Regions from separate parts of the Cellulomonas fimi ATCC 484 genome, predicted to be linked through region 1. Evidence: riboswitches for the same ligand, from Rfam matches in the RefSeq annotation. Region 1 holds a riboswitch; the other holds the start of a gene.
What was found. A riboswitch is a leader RNA that binds a small molecule or an ion and turns the genes downstream of it on or off. The one in region 1 is predicted to bind cyclic di-GMP.
Positions count from the first base shown of each region.

Region 2: it holds a riboswitch for cyclic di-GMP, as region 1 does, so the genes downstream of both, CELF_RS10570 (PKD domain-containing protein) here and CELF_RS11490 (BldC family transcriptional regulator) in region 1, are expected to answer to the same signal.

Region 1 is NC_015514.1:2,512,595-2,520,117, reverse strand. Features, by position in the region: gene CELF_RS11520 (hypothetical protein) at 1-953, opposite strand, end outside; gene CELF_RS11515 (PQQ-dependent sugar dehydrogenase) at 1,242-3,752, shown strand; tRNA gene CELF_RS11510 (tRNA-Asn) at 3,850-3,922, opposite strand; gene CELF_RS11505 (hypothetical protein) at 4,004-4,513, opposite strand; tRNA gene CELF_RS11500 (tRNA-Ile) at 4,605-4,678, opposite strand; gene CELF_RS11495 (DUF1206 domain-containing protein) at 4,797-5,603, shown strand; cyclic di-GMP riboswitch class I at 5,681-5,755, shown strand; gene CELF_RS11490 (BldC family transcriptional regulator) at 5,772-5,996, shown strand; gene CELF_RS11485 (TetR/AcrR family transcriptional regulator) at 6,134-6,664, opposite strand; gene CELF_RS11480 (YhgE/Pip domain-containing protein) at 6,692-7,523, opposite strand, start outside.
Region 2 is NC_015514.1:2,313,561-2,321,083, reverse strand. Features, by position in the region: gene CELF_RS10590 (carboxylate-amine ligase) at 1-272, opposite strand, end outside; gene CELF_RS10585 (iron-containing redox enzyme family protein) at 473-1,498, shown strand; gene CELF_RS20440 (CDGSH iron-sulfur domain-containing protein) at 1,495-1,716, shown strand; gene CELF_RS10575 (glycosyltransferase family 2 protein) at 1,810-2,793, opposite strand; gene CELF_RS10570 (PKD domain-containing protein) at 2,910-4,859, opposite strand; cyclic di-GMP riboswitch class I at 4,875-4,949, opposite strand; gene CELF_RS10565 (hypothetical protein) at 5,053-5,991, opposite strand; gene CELF_RS10560 (YqjF family protein) at 6,001-6,762, opposite strand; gene CELF_RS10555 (nuclear transport factor 2-like protein) at 6,937-7,368, shown strand; gene CELF_RS10550 (DUF6766 family protein) at 7,451-7,523, shown strand, end outside.

The DNA of each region.
Region 1 (7,523 bases):
GACAACGCCGTGAGCTCGCTGTCGACCTGCGCCAGGCGCTGCTGGAGCGCCGTCTCGACGGGCGTCGGCGCCTTCGCCGCAGCCATCCGCCTGAGCTTCGGGCGGAGCACCGACGTCTGCCAGGTCGTGAGGGTCGCCACGTGCCTCGCCGCGTCGGCGGGCCGGGACGTCGGCAGGCTCAGGCGGTCGATCCCCTCCACGGCCGCCGAGTGGGCCATGAGGAACGTGAGCAGCTCCTTGTGCGTGCCGTACATGACGTCGAACATCCGGCCGGCGTGCGCGACCTGGTCGGGGTCGAGCGGCGTCGCGGACCTCGTCGCCCGCACCGCCTGGATCACGTCCTTGCGGATCTTCGTCGCGGCGTGGATCTGCTGCGGCGTCCTCTTCTGGTCGAGCAGCGAGCGGATGACGAGGACGTCCTGGTCCGCGTGCCGCGACTCGTGGAAGAGCGTGCCGACGACCTCGGTGACCTCCGCGGGCGTGAGGTCGCCCAGAGTCTTCGGGACGAGCCGGCTCGTGAACTTCGCGACGTTGACCTTCACCTTCCACGCCGCGGAGTCGAACACCCCGGCCGCACCCGCGCCCGTCACCGGCACCCAGCCGAACAGCGGCACGCCGGCGGCCGTCAGCTCGGCCTGGACCGCCGTCATCACGGCAGCCACGAAGTCGCCGATCGGCATGCTCCGCTGCGTCCGCCAGAGCCGGACGGCGGTGTCGACGTACCGGTCCTGCCGGGGCTGCTCGTCCAGGCCGTACTCCTTGCGCTGCACGACGGGACGCGTGCGCGCGCCGAGCAGCTGTCGGACCACGCGGTTCCCGGCGAGCCGCTGGAGCCCCACCACGCGGTCGAGCCCGGCGGCGACGGGACGAGCCGTGCTGTCCGGGCGAGGGTCCCGGTCGCCGCGCGCGCCGTCACCGGTCCACGTCGCACGCCCGGGTCGGTAGGTGCGCACGGTCGCCCTCCGTCGCTCCCGGCGGGCCGGGGGAGGCCGCGCCGCGGGGCTCGCGTGCCCCGTACCCGCAACGATCCTCGGGCGGCCGTCCAGATACCAGGCCTCGGCCCGCTCGCGCTCACGGCACCGGACGACCGCCGAGCCGCGCCGGCCGGCCCCGGGCGCCGTCCACCCGGGCGGCACCCCGCCGACGGGCGGCGGGGGAGCGGATCGATTCGGGCCGTTGCGCCGCGCAGCCCGACGCGGGACGCTGCCCACCTGACGCGTCGACGAGGACGGGGGACCTCGATGAACCGCTGGCGCTCGCTCGCATCCGTCGTGACCGGGGCGCTGGTCGCCACCGGCCTGGCCGTGGCAGGGACTCCACCCGCGACGGCCGCGGTCCCGGCCGGGTTCTCCGAGTCGCTCGTCGCGAGCGTGCCGAACCCGTCCGCGATCGCGTTCACCGCCGACGGGCGCATGCTCGTCACGCAGCAGTCGGGCCGCCTGCGCGTCCGAACGGCCGCCGGGACGCTGCTCGCGACGCCCGCGCTCGACCTCGCGAGCCGCCTGTGCACGAACTCGGAGCGCGGCCTGCTCGGCGTCGCGACGGACCCCGACCCCGCGACGCGCGCGATCTACCTGTTCTACACGGCGCGCACCGGCACCTCGTGCCCGACGAGCCAGGGCGGGACCCCGGCCGGCGCGCCGGTCAACCGGGTCTCGCGCTTCGTCCTCGGCGACGACAACCTCGTCGACCCGGCGAGCGAGACGGTCCTGCTGGACGGCATCGCGTCGCCGGCGGGAAACCACAACGCGGGCGACCTGCACGTCGGCAAGGACGGCTACCTCTACGTCACCACCGGCGACGGCGGCTGCGACTACCGGGGGGACAGCGGCTGCGGAGGCGACAACGACGCGTCCCGCGACCGCAACGTGCTCCTCGGCAAGGTCCTGCGCGTCGACCGGACCACCGGGGCGCCCGCACCGGGCAACCCGTTCCTCGGCACCGGGACCGCGAGCTGCCGGCTCGCGCCGGCCGCGCCCGGGACCGTCTGCCGCGAGACGTTCGCGTGGGGGCTGCGCAACCCGTTCCGGTTCGCCTTCGACCCGGACGCGAGCGGGACGGTGTTCCACGTCAACGACGTGGGGCAGAACGTGTGGGAGGAGATCGACCTCGGCACGCCCGGTGCGGACTACGGCTGGCCGGTGCGTGAGGGGCACTGCGCGCAGACCGGCTCCGCGACGGACTGCGGTGGCGCGCTCCCGGCCGGGATGACGAACCCGATCCACGACTACGGCCGGAGCACGGGCTGCGGCTCCATCACGGGCGGCGCGTTCGTCCCGGACGGTGTCTGGCCCGCGGCGTACGAGGGCGGGTACCTGTTCTCCGACTACAACTGCGGCCGGCTCATGATGCTCCGGGGCGGGACGCGCACCGACGTCGCGACCGGCCTCGGCGCCGCGGTCCACCTCGAGTTCGGGCCGTGGTCGGGCACCCAGGCGCTCTACTACACGACGTACGCGAACGGCGGCGAGATCCGCCGGCTCGCGTACACGGGCACCGCCAACCGCACGCCGACGGCGGCGCTGACCGCGTCCCCGACGAGCGGCGCCGCACCGCTGACGACCACCCTCGACGGCCGCGGCAGCAGCGACCCCGACGGCGGCACGCTCACGTACCTGTGGCAGTTCGGCGACGGCACGCCCGACGCCACCACGACGACGCCCACGGTGCAGCACACGTACGCGGCGGGCACGTGGACGGCGACGCTGCGCGTGCGCGACCCGCAGGGCGCGACGTCGGCGGCGGTGACGGCGCGGATCACCTCGGGCAACACCGCGCCCACCGCGCAGATCACGTCCCCGGCGGCCGGCGCGACGTTCGTCGTCGGGCAGACGTACACGCTGTCCGGGTCGGCGACGGACGCGCAGGACGGCACGCTGCCGGGGTCGCGCCTGTCCTGGACGGTCGTGCGCGTCCACGACCAGCACACGCACCCGTTCCTCGGCCCGGTGACCGGCAGCGCGGTGTCGTTCCAGGCCCCCGGGCCCGAGGACCTCGCCGCCGCCGCGAACAGCCACCTGCGGGTCACCCTGACCGCCACGGACGCGCAGGGCGCGACGACCACGGTCACGCGCGACTTCCTGCCACGCCGGGTCGCGGCGACGCTCGCGACGTCGCCTGCCGGACGCACGCTCACGGTCAACGGCCAGACGGTCACGGGCCCGACGACCGTGACGTCGTGGGCGGGGTTCGACCTGCGGCTCACGGTGCCGTCGCAGCGCGACGCGCAGGGCCGCACGTACGAGCTCGACGGGTGGTCCGACGGGTCCACGGCGGCGACGCGGACGTGGACCACGCCCGCGTCGTCGACCACGCTCACGGCGACCCTCGGGCTGCGCGGCCTGCGGGCCGTCTACCACGACAACGCCGACCTCACGGGCGCGACGGTCACGCGCATCGACCCGGCCGTCGCGTTCGACTGGGGGCTCGCCGCGCCCGTGAGCGGGATCGGGGCGGACACCTTCTCGGTCCGCTGGAGCGGGTCGGTCGTGCCCCGGTACTCGCAGACCTACACGTTCGCGACGACGTCGGACGACGGCGTGCGGCTGTGGGTCGACGGGACGCTCGTGATCGACCAATGGACGAACCACTCACGCCGCGTCGACACGGGGACGGTCGCGCTCACCGCGGGGCAGGCGGTGCCGATCGTCCTGGAGTACTTCGACGGCGTCCGGAACGCGGTCGCGGAGCTGCGCTGGTCGAGCACGTCCCAGGCCTCGGAGATCGTCCCGACGACCCGCCTGCGGCCATAGGGCGGGTCCGGCGCGCGCCGTCGGTCGCCGGACGGTCGCGGAGACGACGAAGGCCTCCGATCAGCGGGTGACGCTGGTCAGAGGCCTCCAGGTGAAGCTCCCTCGACTGGACTCGAACCAGTAACCGTCCGATTAACAGTCGGATGCTCTGCCAATTGAGCTACGAGGGATCGTTGCGGCAAGAACTCTAGCAGCCACGCGGGGGTGCTCCGGACCACCCACCGGGCGCGGGGGATGCGCGCGGGCGGTCGTCAGCGGGGCAGCCCCGCCGCGTCGCGTGCCTCTGCCTCGGCGACGTCGAGCGCCGCCGACACGGCGGGGTCCTCGACGTCCACGGTCCCGTCGCCCAGCACCTGCGTGAAGATCTCGCCCTCCTCGTCGCGCCGCAGCGCGAGCCGCACCCGGGCGCCGCCCGGCACGGTGACGGGGACGGCGTGCACGACGGACTGCTGCACGCGCTCGCGGAACGTCTGGGTGAACGCGACCGAGGCTCCGTCCTGCGCGAACGGCAGCCGCGACGTGCCGCCCCACACCCACGTCACGGTCAGCACGCGTGTCGTGGGGTCGAGCGAGCCGCGGTCGACGTCGCTCCACGGCACCCGCACGACCTGCCCCTCCTCCAGCAGGTGCACCGCCCGTCGTGTGGCGACCGCCCACCGACCGTCCGTGAGGTGCGCCTCGACGAGGACCTTGTCCCCGGGGCGCAGGTCGAGCAGGGCGCGTTCGGGCGCGGGAAGCCGGCGTCGACGGAGGAGAGGCACCGGGCCACGGTACCCGCGTGCACGACCGCTCCGGACCGTGCGGGGCACGCCCGCGGGTGCGCCCCCCGACCGTGGTCCTGGGCGGTCCGGGTGGGGCAGGTGGGGCTTGAACCCACGACCCACGGATTATGAGTCCGCTGCTCTGACCGGCTGAGCTACTGCCCCCGAAGGCTCGCCCAGGGTACGGCACGGGTCCTCACCCGCTCTCCGGTCGCGCGGGCGGGTGTTCGCTGCCACGATCCGACGCGACGGGTCGACCGGGGGGAGATCGGGTGGTGACGGCATGACCACGACGACGAACGCCGGGCAGGGCTGGGAGCTCGCGGCGCGCACGGGGTACGCGGTGAGCGGGGTGCTGCACGTCCTCATCGGCGTGCTGGCGCTCCAGGTGGCGTTCGGCAGCAGCTCGCAGCAGGCCGACCAGTCGGGGGCGTTCGCGACGGTGGCGTCGACGCCGTTCGGCAGCGCGCTGCTGTGGCTGTTCGTCCTGGGGCTCGCCGCCCTCGGCCTGTGGGAGGTCGTCAAGGCCGTCCGCGGCGTGCCGCCGACGATGCGGGGCGACCTGCCGGGCGGCGCGGGCGGCGCGTGGCGTGCGAAGGCCGCCGGGCGGGCCGTGGTGTACCTCGCGCTGGCGGCGGCGGCGTTGGGGTTCGCGCGCGGCGGCGGCTCGTCGAGCGAGCAGCAGGCCGCGGACCTGACGGCGCGCCTCATGTCCGCGACGGGCGGACGGCTGCTCGTGGGCCTCGCCGGGGTGGCCGTCGTCGGGGTCGGGGCTTACCACGTGGTAAAGGGTGCGAGGAAGAAATTCCTGTCTGACCTGCACCGACTTCCTTCGGGCACCGCCGGGCGCGTCGTCGAGCGGCTGGGGGTCTGGGGCTACGTCCTCAAGGGCATCGCCCTCGGGATCGTCGGCGTCCTGTTCGTCGTCGCGGCCGTCAAGGCGGACCCCGCAGCCGCCGGTGGCCTTGACCAGGCGTTGCACACGCTCCGAAGCCAGCCTGGCGGTCCCGTGCTGCTCGGGCTCGTCGCTCTGGGACTTGTGGCCTACGGGGGGTATGCGTTTGCCCGGGCCCGCTTCGGCAGGCTCTGACATTCACCCGTTCGCCGCGTCCGGGAGGTGCGGAGTTTCTTGACTAACCGCTCGGAAACGGTCATAGTTCTGGATGTCAGCGACAACGGCAAACCCGCCGCAAGGTGGGGACGCAAAGCCACGGGACCCACGAGGTCAGCCGAGCTACCGAACGACAGGAGATCCATCATGGCCGTGACCACCCCCGCCACCGACGCCCCGCTCTCGCAGGGCGCCCTTCTGACGCCGGGTGAGGTCGCCGTCCTGTTCCGCGTGGACCCGAAGACGGTCACGCGCTGGGCCCAGGCAGGCAAGCTCTCGGCGGTCCGCACGCTCGGCGGGCACCGCCGGTTCCACGAGTCCGAGGTGCGTCAGCTCCTCCAGGGCGTCCCCTCGCAGCGCGCGGGCGAGTGACCCTCCGCGGCTCCTGCCGCGACCTGCACGACCCCGGACGCGGGCGGTGACACCAGTCGCCGCCCGCGTTCCGCGTGTCCGGACGACGCGGTCGCTCGGCGCGCGCACGGGCGGCGGCTGCACAGGGTCCCGCCGGCTCAGCGGACGGTGCTGAGCACCGCCTCGCGCACCTCGTCGAGCGAGCGACCCGGCTGGAACACGAGCCACTCCAGCCCGGCCACGACCGTCGCCCCGAACAGCGCCGCCGCGGTCAGCGACGGGTCGCGCTCGGGCCACGCGTCCCGCACCGCCGCCGCGAACACGCCCATCGCGTCGTCCCGCAGCGAGCGGATCGAGTCCTGCCAGCGCCGGCCCGTGGCGACCATGACCTTCGCGAAGTCCGGGTGGTCGCGCACCTGCGTGAGCAGCTCGGTGACCAGGGCCTCGACGGCCTCCCGCCCGTGCGCCCCCGCGGCCGCTCCCTGCAGGGTCGCGGTGAGGTGCTGCACGCCCTCGCCGAGGATCGCCTCGAACAGCTCCGCCTTCGAGCCGAAGTTGTAGAAGACCGACCCCTTCGCGACGCCCGCCGCGGCGGCGATCTCGTCGACGGACGTCGCGGAGTACCCGCGGTCGGCGACGAGGGCGAGGGAGGCGTCGACGATGCGCTGCCGGGTCTCGGTGCTCCGCATGGGGGCAGCCTCTCAGGTCGGCGGTCGTCAGAGGGTCAGCGCGGGGTGCAGGCGCGACAGCGTCCACGTGCGCATGCGCCCGGCGCGCCACGACGTCACCGCGAGCGAGCCCACGAGCAGCGTGACGAGGTACGCCACCGCCGTCCACAGCCGGCCGTCGGGGTTGCCCGTGAGCAGTGCGCGCAGCCCGTCGACTCCGTAGCTCATGGGCAGCAGCGGGTGCAGGGCCCGGAAGAACGCGGGCGACGTCTCGACGGGGTAGGTCCCGCCCGCCGACGCGAGCTGGAGCACGAGGAGCGCGAGCGTCGCGACACGACCGGCAGCCGTGCCGAGCAGTGCGAGGAGCATCTGCTGCAGCGCGAGGAACGCGGCGACGACGAGCACGGTGAACGCGAGCGCCCCGAGCGGGTGGCTGGGCGTGAGGCCGAGCCCGACGCGCAGCACGGTGAGCAGGGCGACGACCTGCGCGACACCCATGACGAACGCGGGAGCGAACCCGGCGAGCGCCGCGCGAGCGCCTCGCGCCGGAGTGGCCAGCGCGCGCGGCGGGACGGGGCGCAGCAGCATCCACGTGACGACGCCCCCGAGGAACAGCGCGAGCGGCAGGAAGAACGGCGCGATCCCCTCGCCGAACCCCTCGGCGGCGGCGCGGTCGGTGGCCTCGAGCGCGACGGGCTCGGCGATCGCGGCCGCCCGGGCCTCGCGCGTGCCGTCCGGGTCGGAGGGGACCGCGGCGGTGCCCTGCGTGAGCGCGTCGGCGAGCGTGCTCGCGCCCTCCTCGATCCCGCCCGTGCCGTCCGTCAGCCGGTCGGCGCCGTCGGAGAGGTCGGTCGCCCCGGCCGCCACGTCCGCGGTGCCG
Region 2 (7,523 bases), 200 kb from region 1:
CCGAGCGCGGCGACGCGGGCGCCGGCGGCCTGCGCGAGCGCGTCCGCGCGGGCGCGGCCGTCGCGCACCTGCGCGAGCAGGTCGTCGCGGTCGGTGCACGGGTGCGTCGAGGTCTCGACCTGCTCCTGCTTGAACTCCTTCTCGACGTCGCCGCCCGGGCGCGGGTCGGACGGCTCCGCGGCCGCGAGCCGCAGCACCGCCGGCGCGACCGCCGTCGGTACGCCGTCAGGCGTGACCAGCAGGAACTCCTCCTCGACACCCATGGTTCGCACGCGGACAGTCTGGGGGAGCGGGCGCCAGGGCGCGCGCGGAGGCGCGCTCGCGCCCGGTCGCGGCCCGCGGCGTGAGGCGGCGGGGCTCCCACCTGCGACGGGTGCGGGTGCCGCCGTGCGGGCCCGGCGGAGCCGTGTGACGCTGGTGCTGCTCGTCGGCTTCGGAGTCGTGGCCGAGCCGCGCCCGGACGGAGGACCTGATGAAGCCGCCCCAGCCCCGCGGACCGCTGGGCACGCTGCTCGCCGACACGCTGGCCGCCGCCCCGGGCCGCCTCGACGCGCCCCCCGACGACCGGCTGCTCGACGCGGCCCGTGCCGCCGTGGACGCGTCCGACGACCTGCTCCTCGACGACGACGTGCAGCTCGCGCTGTTCGTGCTGTACGAGCTGCACTACGGCGGCATCGAGGGCGTCGACGACGCGTGGGAGTGGCACCCCGACGTGCTGCGCGCCCGCGGGCTGCTCGAGGACGCGCTCGAGCGCACCCTGCGCGAGCGCGTCCAGGTGCCCGCGGACGTGCCCCCGGACCGCCGGGCCGTGGCGGACACGCTGTTCACGCTGACCGCGCCGGGACCCGGGCCGAGCCTGTCGCGGTACGTGGGCAAGCAGGCGACACGCGACCAGCTCCGCGAGCTGCTCGTCCAGCGCTCGGTGTACCAGCTCAAGGAGGCCGACCCGCACACGTGGGCGGTGCCCCGGCTGCAGGGCCCGGCGAAGGCCGCGCTCGTGGAGATCCAGGCGGACGAGTACGGCGGCGGCGCCCCGGACCGGATGCACGCCGAGCTGTTCGCGCGCACCATGCGCGGGGCCGGGCTCGAGTCGACGTTCGGACGCTACGTCGACGAGGTGCCCGCCGTGACGCTCGCCGCCGTCAACACGATGTCGCTGTTCGGGCTGCACCGCCGGTTGCGCGGCGCGACCGCGGGCCACCTCGCGGCGTTCGAGATGACGTCGTCGCTGCCGAACCGGCGCTACGGCGACGGGTTCCGCCGGCACGGGTACGGCGCCGACGTGACCGAGTACTTCGACGAGCACGTGGAGGCGGACGCGGTGCACGAGCAGATCGCCGGACGGGACCTGGCCGGGGGCCTCGCCGAGCAGGAACCCGACCTCGTGCCGGACATCCTGTTCGGGGCGTGCGCGTGCCTCTACCTCGACGAGCTCGTCGGCGAGCACCTCGTCGCGGCCTGGGAACGCGGCGCGACCTCGCTCCGGGTGCCCGCGTGAGCCCCGCCGGACCCCACGAGGGCGCCGTGCCGCGCGGCTCGATCGTCGCGTGCCCCGACGGCCCGCTGCTCGTGCGCGGGGACGTGCCCGTGGTCGACGACCGCGGCAACCCCGTCGAGAAGCACAGGGCGACCGTCGCGCTGTGCCGGTGCGGGGCGTCCGCGATCAAGCCGTGGTGCGACGGCAGCCACAAGGCGATCGGCTTCGAGGCGCCCTGAGGTTCGGGGCTCCGGAGGTTCGGGGCGCCCGGCGCCGCCGTCGCGGCTCCGCGGGTCGCTCCGGGCCGGTCTCCGCAGGTCGCCCCGGGCCGGTCAGAGCGTCACGCGCGTGCGCAGGCGCCGGCCGGGCGTCCCCGCCCGCAGCAGCCGACCGCCCGCGTAGGGCACCCCGCCGCGGGCGCGCAGCGCGAGCGCGGCCCAGACGCACACCGCGCGCTCGGCGACCCACAGCGGCGCGAGGGCCACGTCTCCCGCGGGGAACACGGCACGGCCCCCGCCGAGCCGTCGACCCCGCCACGCGAGGCCCACGGACGCGCCCGCGACGACCAGCGCCGGTCCGGCGCGGCGCGTGACGGCCGCGGCCACGAGCGTCGGGAGCACCGCCGCCTCGACCGTCAGCCGCAGCGGCTCCGCGAGGTCGTCGTAGGCCTGCCGCACGCGCTGCGACCAGAAGGTCCGGGTCCGCGGCGGGCGCCGCGGCACGTAGAGGTCGTCCGCCCGGAGCACCCGGCCACCGTGCGCCGCGACGGTGCGGACGAGCTCGTGGTTCTCGAACAGGACGTCGCCGTCGTAGCCGCCCCAGTCGAGGAGCCGTGAGCGGCGCACGACGAGCGTGCCCGGCCAGTCGCCGCCGCACGCGCGGTTCACCAGCGTGCGCGCGGTGTCCCACCGGGCGTGCCACGGCGCAGGCTCGAACACGTTCTGCGGCACGACGACGTCGGCGTCCTCCAGGAGCCGCAGCGCACGGCGCAGCTGCGCGGGACGCCACCGAACGTCGTCGTCGGCCAGGACGACCGCATCGGCCCACGCGAGGTGCAGCCCCGTCATGACGCCGCGCACCTTGCCGTTCGCCCCTGGCCAGGGCTCGGGGCGGACGTGGCGGACGACCCCGGCCCAGGCGCGCCGGTGGGCGGCGAACAGCGGCTCCGGCGAGCCGTCGACGACCATGACGGGGACCGCCGCGGACAGCGCCCGCAGGTACGCGGTCAGCTCGGGCAGGTCCTCGTCCGTGGTCCACCGCAGCGGCAGGACGTACTCGACGCGACCGGGGTCGCGCACGGCGGGCGTACCGGTCATCGCGCCTCCGTCGGCCTCTCCACGAGGCGGCGGCTGCTGCACCGCGTCCCACGCTAGCCGCGCGCGGCCGGCCCCGCCGCTCCACGCGAGCACGGGCCTGCCGGGCGGTCCCGCGGTCAGCGGCTCGTCGTGACCGTGCGGACGGGACCGGCGACGGAGCCGTGCGCGTTCCGGGCGACGAGCCGGTAGTGGTACGTCGTGCCGGGGGCGAGTCCTGCCACGGCGGTCGTGAGGGTCGTGTCGTACCCGACGGCGGACAGCGCGACGGGAGCCGTCCCCGCGCCGAGCGCCGCCGTGGGACCCCACTCGAACCAGGCGCTCGTGGCGGCGAGACGCGGGTTCACGGTGGCGCCGAGCGTGGTGGACGTGCGCGCGGTGCCCGACGCCCACGTGGTGGACGTCGTCGGCGCGCCCGCGGTGCTGAAGGTCGTGCTGCGGGTCGTGGTGCCGGCCGCCGTGGCCGCCGTGACCCGCACCGCGTACGTGGTCGACGGCGCGAGGCCGGTGGCGACGACGGGCGTGGTCGCCGCGTAGGTCACGGCAGGCACGGACGCGGTGGCGGTCGCGCCGTAGGCCGTGGACGTGCCCCACTCGAACCGGACCATGCCGGTCAGCCCGTCCGGGTCGACCCACGCGACGAGCTCGGCACCGGTCGTGGTCACGGCGCGCGCGGCGACTTCGAGCGTGGGCGCCGCGGCCACCGTCACCGTCCGCTGGTCCGTGGCCGTGCCGCCCGCGGCGTCGGTGACGTCGAGCCGCGCCCGGAACGTGCCGGCCGTCCGGTACGTGTGCGCCAGGACGGCCGGTGGTGTGCCCGTGCCGGTCGTGGGTGGCGTGCCGTCGCCGGGGTCGAGCCGCCACGTCGTCACGCCGCTGCCGGTCGCCGTGCCGGCGCCCGCGCTGCGGGACGCGTCGAACGCGACGGCGAGGGGTGCACCGCCGAGCACCGTGGAGGCGCGCAGCCACGCGCTCGTGCGCCCGTGCGCGGTGGGGGAGTTCGCGATCTCGGTGAACGCGGCCGCCGTCGTCGCCGTGGAGTCCGTCCACCACGGGCACGTGCCGTGCTGGTGGAAGTACAGCGCGCCCTCGACCTCGGGCCACGACGCGAGCGTCGCGAGCGACTCGCGCAGCCACGCCGCCTTGCGGCCCGGGTCCGCCGCGTCCTCGACCGAGCCCCACTCCGCGAGGAGCAGCGGCTTGCCGTGCGCGCGGGCGAAGTCGCGGGCCGGTCCCGCGATCGTCGCCATCGAGCGCCACGCGGTCGGCACTCCCGGTGCGCAGCCCGCCCAGTTGTAGGCGTCGAGCCCCACGCGGTCGACGACGTCGTCGCCCGGGTACAGGTCGGTCGCCGTGGGACCCGTCGTGCCGCCGAGCACCGTGGGCGTCACGATCCACGTCCACAGCACGTTCGTGACGCCCGCTGCCCGGAAGACCTCGACGTAGCGCCGCCACGCCGCGCGGAACTCGGCGGGGGTGCCGTGCGTGCCCGCGAGCTCGGGCTCGTGGTGGAACGCGAGCAGCACGGGGACGCCGAGCGACGCGACGCCCGTGGCCTGCGCCCGGATGCGTGCGTCGTGGTCCCCGCGTGCGACGGACGCCCAGGACAGCCGGGTGCCCGCGAGCGTGCGCGGCTCGATCGACAGGACCGGCGTGCGTCCCGCGGCGACCGACGCGCGCAGCCCGGATGGCGGCATCGTCTCGTCCCAGCGGCTGTACCAGCGGTGCAGCTCGAGGCGACGGCCGACCCGCTCCTCGAACGCCGCGGTGGCCGCCTCGACGCTCGGTGCCGAGCGCTGCGCGACGTAGGCACCGAACAGCAGGCCGGACGGCGCGAGGTCCGGCTCTGCCGCCGCCGCGGGCGCGGGGACGAGCGGGACGAGCACCGCCGTGGTGGCGAGCAGCAGCGCGACGAGCCCAACCCGGCCCGCGCGACGGGGCCGCGGGGTCGCGTGGGCGGTTCGGCTGCGCCCCGTGCCGGCGCCGGTGCGGATTCGGGTGCGGGTGTGGGTGCGGGTGCGGGTGCGGACGAGCGTGCGCGCGGGCGCGCGCCAGTGCATGGCGTGCATGTGGAAGGCCCCCTGGTCGGCAGCCCGGCTGACCGCGTGGGTCCCGTGGCTTTGCGGCCCCGCCTCGCGACGGGTGTGCCCTTGTCTGACCTCTCGAGGCTACGAACGCCGCTGCCGCGCCGACAAGGGTCGAGGGGCCGCCGAGGGGACGTGTCACCCGCGGTTTCACCCGGCGGCGACCGGCCCGCCGGCGTCAGGCTGAGGCCGCGTCCCACCACCGCAGGACGCGCATCGCCCGCAGCGTGCTCCACCGGCTCGGCGCACCCACGGGACCCTCGATCTCGAGGTGGACCCGACCCGGGTGCACGCGGTCGAGCGCCCAGCGGCCGTCGGCCCGGCGCCGGCTGCGCACGAGCTCGACGGCCTCCGTCATCCGGGGGTCCGGCGGGTCGCCCGCGGCCCGGACGTGGTCGAGCGCGCGCAGCACGTCGTAGTGCCAGTAGTACGGGAACGCGAGCTCGAGGTATGCCGGGTCCACGACCTGCCCGGTGCTGGCGCGGCGGAACAGCCGCCGCTCCAGCAGGTACTCCAGCCCGCGCAGCCGCGCCGCCCGCACCGTCGGGTCGCCGTGCGCCCGTTCGACGGCGAGCAGGCCGTCCAGCACGCACATCGTCGTGTCGAAGGAGGAGCGGACCGAGCCGAGCTCCGCCTCGCAGTTCCAGCCGCCGTCGGCGAGCTGCTCGTCGAGCACGCGTTCCACGAGGGGACGCACGTCCACCCCGGCCCACACGCCGGCCTCGATCGTCCGCCCGTTGATGCACGGCTCGACCTCGCCGTCGAAGTAGCGCTGGCCGTCGTGCTCCCACCGGCAGCTCTCGGCGACGAGCGCCGCGGTGCGCCGCGCGGACGCCGATCCGGGGTCCAGCCCCAGCAGGATCAGCGTCTGCAGGACGTGCATGGTCGCCGTCCAGGGCTGGCCCGGCTCGTCGCCCGCGTACCCGGCGGGGAAGCAGGCACCGCCCGCCCACCGGCCGTCGGGGTCCTGCGCGGCGAGCAGCGCGGCGCCCCACCCCTCGTGCTCGACACGCGCCCGCTCGGCCGCGACCGCGTCGGCGGGTGCGTCGGTCAGGTCGCGCAGGACCTGCCACCGGATCGCCGGGTCACCGTCGAGGAGCCACGCCGTCGCGTCCATGGCCCGACGCTAGCCACCGGGTCCGACAGCCGCCGCACGTCCACGTCGGTGCGGGACGTGCACGAGGGCCACGGGACGCGGGGCGCCCACCCGCACGTCCACGCCGGGCGACCACGACACCCGGGGCGCGCCGGACGGGGTCGGCAGCCCGCAGGCCTCCAGCAGGTCGGTCCGCAGACGTGGCGCGGCGGCGTCGTGCAGCGGCCAGGGCGCGTGCTCGACGGGGACCCGCCACAGCGTCCCCGCGCGTCGGGTGAAGGCGTTCCAGCGGCCGGTCACCGCGTCGGACCACGCGTCGGGGAACCGGACCGCGTCGCCCGGCTCGACGACCACGCGCAGCCGTCGCCCCCGGTCCGTGGCGGCCGCGTACTCGACCGCGCCGGTCGTGCGGACGACCGCCCCCGCCGCGTGCACGTACGGCAGCCCGAGGACCCGCATCGCGGCGACGAACGCCCGACGCGGGCACAGGAGGGTGAGGAACCACAGGCCGTCCGTGCCGCTCGCCGGGTGCCGCACGTACGTGCGCACGTTCACCTCGAGGAACTGCGACCAGCGGGGGAGCGCGGGCAGGCCGGGGACCCGCACGTCGCGCATCGCGAACGGCGTGAGCCCCACCCACGCCGCGCCGTCGAGCACGTCGACCACGAGCCCGGGCGGCAGCAGGGCGCCGACGACCGCGGGCGGGTACGGCCAGTGCAGGAACGTGATCCCGTCCCACCGCTGGTACGACGCGGGCGCACGGACGGGCGCGTCGGGGCTGCGGCCGCTCACGTCTCGGGCCCTCCTCCCCCCGAACCGTGCGGGCGCTGCCGGCCCGCCCGCCCATCGTCGCCCTGCGGGGCGCGGCCGTCGCGCGGGCCGGCGCCGTCGCTGCAGGTCGCGGGGCGGTGGGCGCGCCGTGCGCCGACGAGCGGCGCGGGTGCAGCGGTGCCAGCATCGTCAGCCATGAGGACGACGACGGCACGGGGCGCGGCCCTGCTGCTCGCGACGCTGCTGGTCACGCCATGTGCGGCGTGCGCGGGCACCGCCCGGACGGCCGACGCGCGGGACGTGGTGCGCGACTTCTACGACGCGGTGGACGCCGGTGACGGCGCGCGCGCGTGCGCGCTGCTCACCCCGGGGGTCGTGGAGACCGTCGAGGAGGACGAGGGCGTCGCGTGCGCCGAGGCCCTCGTCGACGGCGACCTCGCGGACTTGCTGCGCTCCCGGGCGCCCGCCACCGACGCGCAGGTGACGCGTGCGGGCGGCGAGGCGCAGGTCCGCACCGCCCTGGACACCGTGTTCCTCACCGCGTCGGGCACCTCCTGGCTGGTCAGCGCGGCGTCGTGCGACCCCCGCCCGCCGCGACCCTACGACTGCGACCTGGAGGCGGCGTGACGCAGCGTGTGCTCTTCGTCGTGACGCTGGGCGGTGCCCTGCTGGGCCTGCTCGCCGTCGTGGCCGTCGCGGCGGCGCGGCTGTGAGCGGGCGCGCGGGCCGGGTCGTCCGGGAGAACTCGCTCAGCCTGTTCTTCGCGGCGATCTTCCTGGCGT